DNA from 2 places in the Kitasatospora sp. NPDC093806 genome. Region 1 is predicted to be linked to the other one. Evidence: riboswitches for the same ligand, from Rfam matches in the RefSeq annotation. Region 1 holds a riboswitch; the other holds the start of a gene.
The links. Region 1 has a riboswitch for cobalamin ahead of AB0N76_RS23460 (ABC transporter substrate-binding protein). Riboswitches for the same ligand answer to the same signal wherever they lie in the genome.

Region 1 (3,559 bases):
GCCTTCGACCAGACCCTCGGCTGGAACGACCAGGGACACCTGGCCGCGAACGACCCGGCCGCCGGCGCGGGCGGCGGCTCGACGTACGTGTACGACGCCGACGGCAACCGCCTGCTCCGCAAGGAACCCGGCCTCGTCACCCTCTACCTGGGCGAGACCGAACTCACCTGGGACCGGGTGTCGGCCAAGGTCCTCGGGACCCGCAGCTACACCCACGACGGCGTGGTCGTCGCCGTCCGCAGCGCCACCGCGACCGGCACCACCACCGTCACCTTCCAGGCCGCCGACCGGCACGGGACCGCCACGACCAGCATCGACGGCGCCACCCAGCAGGTCACCCGGCGCAAGCAGACCCTCTTCGGCGCACCCCGGGGCGCGCAACCCCCGCAGGGCACCGCGGCCGGCACCTGGCCGGACGACAAGGGCTTCCTCGGCAAACCGCAGGACAGCAGCGGGCTCACCCACATCGGGGCCCGCGAGTACGACCCCGCCCTCGGCCGCTTCATCAGCGTCGACCCCGTGATGGACCTGACCGATCCGCAGCAGATGAACGGCTACGCCTACGCGAACAACGCCCCGGCCACCGGCTCCGACCCGAGCGGCCTGCTGCCGGACCCGCAGTGGCAGGGACTCCTCCCCGGGATCGGGTCGGCGGTGCTCTCGGTCGCGATCGGCCTCATGGCGGTCGACCAGGACTACGAGGAGGTCAGGCGGCTCTTCGACCCGGGCTGGGATCCCGGCCACACGAAGATCAGGAAGGACGGCCCGACCCGACCGGGGAACGGCATCATCGTCGTGCGCTTCTTCATCGCGGACAGGGCCGTCGGACCCTTCGCCGGGGACGACCGGGGGTTCACCACCGACGGCGACGCGCCCTACCGGCTCGTCCTCGCCTGGGACACGGACACCGGAAAGGTGGTCATGGACTTCGCACCGACCCATCTCTTTCCGCCCACCCAGATCGAAATCGGAGCGCATGCCAAAGGCGACGGCAACGATCTGACGGACCCGAAGATGACCGACGACGGCTTCAAAACCACCATCAAGGGCCTGATCGGGTTCGTCCCGAACTGGCCTGGACTCAAAAAGTTCTCCGTCGACTATGACGTCGAACTGGGCGTGCCGAAGAACGACTGCGGCTACGACGAAGGCGTCACCGTGAAGATCGACGGCGACGACTTCCCGCACGTGGAGGCCATCCAGTACCGGGCTGCCAAGCCACCCCGGCAGATCGGGTCCGACAAGGCCTCCCGTCTGGGCATCGCCGCCACCCAGCGGTGGACCAAGCGGCTCCCCTGGGTCGACGGACGCGACTTCGAGTGGACAATCCCGAACGACTCCTGGACGACCCCGCACCGACCGAACAGCCCCGTCGACTGAGCCCCAGCGGCTCCCGTCGGCCCTCCGGCCGGTGCCGGAGGACCGACGCGCACTCGGACCCTCAAGCCCCCGGGGCATCGATCGGCACCGGCCTGACCACCTGATACCTTGCAGTGGCCATGGTGTTCGGGAAACCGGTCTGAGTCCGGTGCGGCCCTCGCCACTGTTGCCGCGGAGTGCCGCGGCCCTCGCTGACCGGCTCTGCCAGCGGTCAGGGCCACTGGGACGGCTGAACAGCCGCCCGGGAAGGTCGGCTGCGGTGCGTCGATGCGGAAGCCAGGAGACCGGCCACGGCGCGACATGTTCCACGAGGGTTTTGGAGAACACGTGCCCAGCGCTTTGCCGTACCCGTTTCGATCCATACGTTCCGCACGTCCGGTCAACATCGGCCGCGCGGTCGCGGCCGTCCTGTTCACCGGCGTGCTCGGCGCTTGCGCCGGTGCCCCCGCCCCGGTCGCGTCCGGCGGGACGACCGCAAGTGCCGCGCCGGTCAGCGTGGACAACTGCGGGACCACCGTGACCGTCGGTGCGCCGCCCGAGCGCCTGGTGACACTCAATCAGGGTGCCACCGAGCTGGCCCTGGCCCTCGGCCTGGAGTCCCGGATGGCCGGGACCGCCTATCTCGACAACGCCGTCCCGGAGCAGTGGAAGGCGGCCTACGACGCCGTTCCGGTGCTCTCCAAGCAGTACCCGACGAAGGAGAAGCTCCTCGCGGCGCGCCCCGACTTCCTGTACGCCTCCTACGCCAGCGCGTACACCGAGAAGGTCGCGGGCACCCGGGAGGAGCTGCGCGGCCAGGGCATCCCGTCGTACCTGTCCCCGTTCGGCTGCGGTGACAAGAGCAAGGTGCCGCCGACGACCTGGCAGGCGGTGTGGGGCGAACTGAACGACGTCGCCCAGGTCTTCGGCGTCCCCGAGCGGGCCGCCGCGATCCAGCGGCAGCAGGAGCAGCAGCTGGCCCGGTTCGCGGCGACGGCCGCCGGCAAGGACCTGAAGGTGCTGTGGTTCGACTCGGACACCAAGGCGCCGTTCGTCGGCTCCGGCCATGGCGGGCCTCAGCTCGTGCTCGACGCCGTGGGCGCCCGCAACGTCTTCGCGGACCTGCCCGGCGCCTGGCAGAACGTCAGCTGGGAGAAGGTCGTCGCCGCGGACCCGGACGCCATCGTGCTCGCGGACGCCGACTGGGACAGCGCCCAGTCCAAGATCGACTATCTGCAGGGCGACCCGGTGCTGAGCACGCTCACCGCCGTACGGCGCAAGGCCTTCGTGGTGGTCCCGTTCTCCGAGTCGACGCCCGGTGTGCTGCTCGCCGACGGCGCCGCCCGGGTGTCGGCGGAGCTCGGCCGACTGCGCCCGGGGTCATGACCGCCGCACCCCGCCCCACCGCAGCCGACCCCACCGCACCCCGCCCCACCGCAGCCGGCCCGACCGCACCCCGCCCCGCCGGGTGGCGGGCCGCCGGTCGGGGCCGCGCGGCGGCGGTCCTGGCCGTCGCCGCGGCCGTGCTGCTGACCACCGTGCTCCTCGGTCTGGCCGTCGGCTCCCAGCCCGAGCCGGTCCGGACGGTGGTCGACGTCGTGGCGCGCCGGCTCGGGCTGGGCGACCCGCAGGTGACGCTGCTGGACGACCGGATCGTCTGGCAGCTGCGGCTGCCCCGGGTCCTGGGAGCGGCCGCGACCGGCGCCGGTCTCGCGGTCTGCGGCGCCGTGCTGCAGACCCTGACCGGGAACGACCTGGCCGACCCCTTCCTGCTCGGGATCTCGGACGGGGCCGCCGCCGGCGCGGTCACCGTGATCGTCCTCGGCGTCGGCGTGTCCGGCGCCGTGGGCACCGGCGCGGTGGCGACGGCGGCCTTCGCCGGCGCGCTGCTCGCCGCCGCCGTCGTGCTGGCCCTGGCCGGCGCGCGCACCCGGTCGCTGCCGACCACCCGGACCGTGCTCGCGGGCATCGCCGTGGGACAGCTGTGCGGGGCCTACACCTCGTTCGCCGTGCTGGTCCTCGGGGACCGCAACGCGGCGCGCGGGGTGATGGAGTGGACGCTCGGCTCGGTCGCGGGCGTGCGGTGGCCCACCGCCGTCTTCCTGGCGGCGGTCGCGCTGGCCGGTGTCACGGTCCTCGCCTCCGCGGCCCGCGACCTGGACGCCTTCGCCTTCGGCGAGACCGCCGCCCGCTCCCTCGG
Region 2 (3,559 bases), on a different contig from region 1:
ACTCGGCGGCATGCTCCCGCTGACCGGGACCGTCGTCCGCTACCCCTATCTGACCCACGGCGCGTTCACCGGCTGGATCATCGGCTGGGCCGCCTGGCTCTTCGCCGTCTCCATCCCCGCCGTCGAGGCCGTCGCGGTGATGACCTACCTCGGCAGCCGCTTCCCGGGGCTACACGTGGTCGAGCAGGTCGACGGCACCACCATGCTCACCTGGCCGCAGGGCATCCTCTCCGCCATCGCGCTGATGCTGGTCTTCTACGTCATCAACGTCATCGGCATCCGCAAGTTCAGCGTGGCGACGAACTGGGTGACGCTCTGGAAGATCGTCGTCCCGGTCGCCACCTTCCTGCTGCTCTTCCTCGTCCTGCGGAGCGACAACTTCTCGCCGGCCGGCGGCTTCCTCCCGCTCGGCGGGGCGAGCACCGTGCACGCCATCTCCTCCACCGGCATCGCGTTCGCTTTCGTGGGCTTTCGGCAGGCGCTGGACTTCGGCGGCGAGATGAAGAACCCGCAGCGCGACTCCAAGATCGCCATCGTGGTCGCGATCGCCGTCCCGACCGTCCTCTACACCCTGCTGCAGATCGCCTTCATCGGCGCGATCGACTGGCAGGACGCAGGTGTCACGCCCGGCGACTGGACGGCGCTCAACAGCAGCGGCTGGGCCTCCGGGCCGTTCTTCCACGCCCTCGACGCGGTCGGCACCGCCGGCTTCGCGGCCTTCGGCACCGTGCTGCTGATCGACGCCGTCCTCTCGCCCGCCGGGGCCGGCTGGATCTACCTCGGCAACAGCGCCCGGGTCAGCCAGGCGCTGGCCCACCACCGGGCCGCCCCCGAGGTGTTTCGCCGGCTGTCCCCGCGCGGGGTGCCGACCATCGCCACCTTCTGCTGCTTCCTGGTCGGCTGCCTGTTCTTCATCCCCGCGCCCAGCTGGTACCAACTGGTCTCGTTCATCTCCGCCGCGGGCGTGCTGACCTTCCTGATGGGCAGCGCCAGCCTCTCCTCGCTGCGCCGCACGGCCCCCGACCTGCCGCGGCCGTTCCGGCTCCGCTGGGCGGCGCTGTGGTCCCCGGCCAGCTTCGTCTGCAGCGTGTTGGTGATCTACTGGTCGGGCTTCACCACGCTGGTCACCCTGCTGGTGACGGTCTTCGCCGGGCTGCCGGTGTTCGCCGCCTACACCGCGGTGCGGCGCGGCTGGGTGGAGACGGCGGTCGCCGTCCCGCTGTCGGCGGCCTTCCTGGTGGCCTGGGTGTGGATCACCGCCTCCGGCGGCTGGTTCCTGGCCGCGCACGGCGGTGGCCACCACGGCTGGGGCTTCGGGCTCTACGCGGGCGCCTTCGCGCTGTGCGTCGCCGCGTTCACGGCCGTGCTGTGGGCGGCGAGCAGCCCGGAGGGGCGCCGCCACGTCGTCGGCGGGATCTGGCTGCTCGGCCTGCTGCTGGCGCTGCTGCCGCTGTCCTACTACGGCGAGTACGGGCCGACGGGGGAGCACTCGATCCCCTTCCCGGCCGACACCCTGGTGATCGCCGCGGTGTCCTACCTCTTCTTCCTGTGGGCGCAGGCCAGCGGTTTCCGGACCGAGGACCTCGACGAGCTCCTCACGGCCCGGCAGGAGGATCGTCCGCAAGAGGCAGTTCGAGTGAATAGTGTGATTATCGGTCTGGAGTGAGGGGTGGGGAGGTACCTCTCGGCACATGAACAACACCCGAAAGTTCCTGTCCGGCGCGGCCATCGCCGCCGTACTGGTCCTCTCCTCCGCGGGCGTGGCCGCCGCCGGCTGCGACGAACAGCCGACCCCGCCCGTCCTCGGCGGCAACCACTCCCTGCCGGGCGGCGGCACCGTGTGCATCAACGAGGGCAGCGCCACCGCCCAGGGTGTGGTGACCGGTTCGCCGGGCGTCCTGTCCGGCAACCAGATCCAGATCCCGATCAATTTCCAGCTCAACGTCTGCGGCAACGGCCTGAACGTCCTCGGCCTCTGACGCAGCGACAAGTACTCGACGTCGCAGTCGAGTTCATCAGTACCTCGCCATGCATCCGCTGCGGGGCGGTGACCGTCGATCCCACCGGGGTCGCGGATACCGCCCCGCCGACCGCGCCCCGACGACCTATGATGGGGGCGCAGTCGGTTCGCCCCGCCCGCCAGGCGGGAGCGTCGTAAGAGGGAACCCGGTGAAGCCATTCGACTGGCCAGTCCGGGACTGCCCCGCAGCGGTGAGTGGGAACGACCGCCGTCACACGCACTGGACCCCCGAGGTCCGGGAAGCGACGGCCACTAGGTGCCGGAGGCCGACCAGGCCTGCGACGAGCCCGCGAGTCCGAAGACCTGCCACTGCCCGCGTGCACCCCGCACGCGGTGATCTCGGTGACCTCGAGGGCGGGTCGGCGACGCGGGCGGGCACCCTCCGGTGCCGTGCCGCACCGCCGCATCACCACGTCCACGAGCTCTCCCGGGATCGCAGCGCGACTCGCGAAGGAGAGTTCCGTGTCACCGAGCACCACCCCCGTCAACGCCACCGCCGTCGCCCCGGGCGGCCCGCTGGCCACCGCGTACGGCTACCCCCGCCAGGGCCCCGACCGCGAGCTGAAGAAGGCGGTCGAGGGCTACTGGGCCGGCCGCGTCACCGCCGCCGACCTGCACACCACCGCCGCCGGACTGCGCCGCGACAACTGGCGCCGGCAGGCCGAGGCCGGCCTCGCCGAACTGCCCACCGGCGACTTCTCGCTGTACGACCACGTGCTGGACACCACCGTGGCCGTCGGCGCCATCCCGGCCCGCCACCGCGCCGCCGTCGCCGCCGACCCGCTGGCCGGCTACTTCGCCATGGCCCGCGGCACCCAGGACGTCGCGCCGCTGGAGATGACCAAGTGGTTCGACACCAACTACCACTACCTGGTGCCCGAGTTGGGCCCGGGCACGGTGTTCGCGGCCAACCCCGCCAAGCCCGTCGGCGAACTGCGCGAGGCGCTCGCCCTCGGCCACACCGTCCGTCCGGTACTGCTCGGCCCGCTCACCTACCTGCTGCTCGCCAAGCCCGCCCCCGGCGTCCCCGCCGCCTTCCAGCCGCTCACCCTGCTCGACCGCCTGCTGCCCGTCTACGCCGAACTCCTCGCCGAACTGCGCGCGGCCGGCGCCCAGTGGGTCCAACTCGACGAACCCGCCCTGGCCCAGGACCGCAGCCCGGCCGAACTGGGCGCGGCCGCCCGCGTCTACCGCGAACTCGGCGCGCTCACCGACCGCCCCAAGATCCTGGTCGCGAGCTACTTCGACCGCCTCGGCGCCGCGCTGCCCGTCCTCGCCAAGGCCCCGATCGAGGGCGTCGGCCTCGACCTCACCGGACCGGCCGCCGCCAACCTGGCCGACCTCGCCGCCGTCGGCGGCCTGCCCGGCAAGCGCCTGATCGCCGGCGTCGTCGACGGCCGCAACGTCTGGATCAACAACCTGGAGCAGTCGCTGGTCACCCTGGCCACCCTGCTCGGCCTCGCCGACCGCGTCGACGTCGCGCCCTCCTGCTCGCTGCTGCACGTCCCGCTCGACGTCGACGCCGAACGCGACCTCGAC

Region 2: another riboswitch for cobalamin. It lies ahead of metE (5-methyltetrahydropteroyltriglutamate--homocysteine S-methyltransferase); the one in region 1 lies ahead of AB0N76_RS23460 (ABC transporter substrate-binding protein).

The regions. Positions count from the first base shown of each region.
Region 1 is NZ_JBFBDO010000052.1:48,885-52,443, forward strand. It holds gene AB0N76_RS23455 (RHS repeat-associated core domain-containing protein) at 1-1,380, shown strand, start outside; cobalamin riboswitch at 1,484-1,688, shown strand; gene AB0N76_RS23460 (ABC transporter substrate-binding protein) at 1,927-2,745, shown strand; gene AB0N76_RS23465 (iron chelate uptake ABC transporter family permease subunit) at 2,742-3,559, shown strand, end outside.
Region 2 is NZ_JBFBDO010000124.1:14,198-17,756, forward strand. It holds gene AB0N76_RS34580 (APC family permease) at 1-1,666, shown strand, start outside; gene AB0N76_RS34585 (chaplin) at 1,692-1,979, shown strand; cobalamin riboswitch at 2,156-2,325, shown strand; gene metE (5-methyltetrahydropteroyltriglutamate--homocysteine S-methyltransferase) at 2,483-3,559, shown strand, end outside.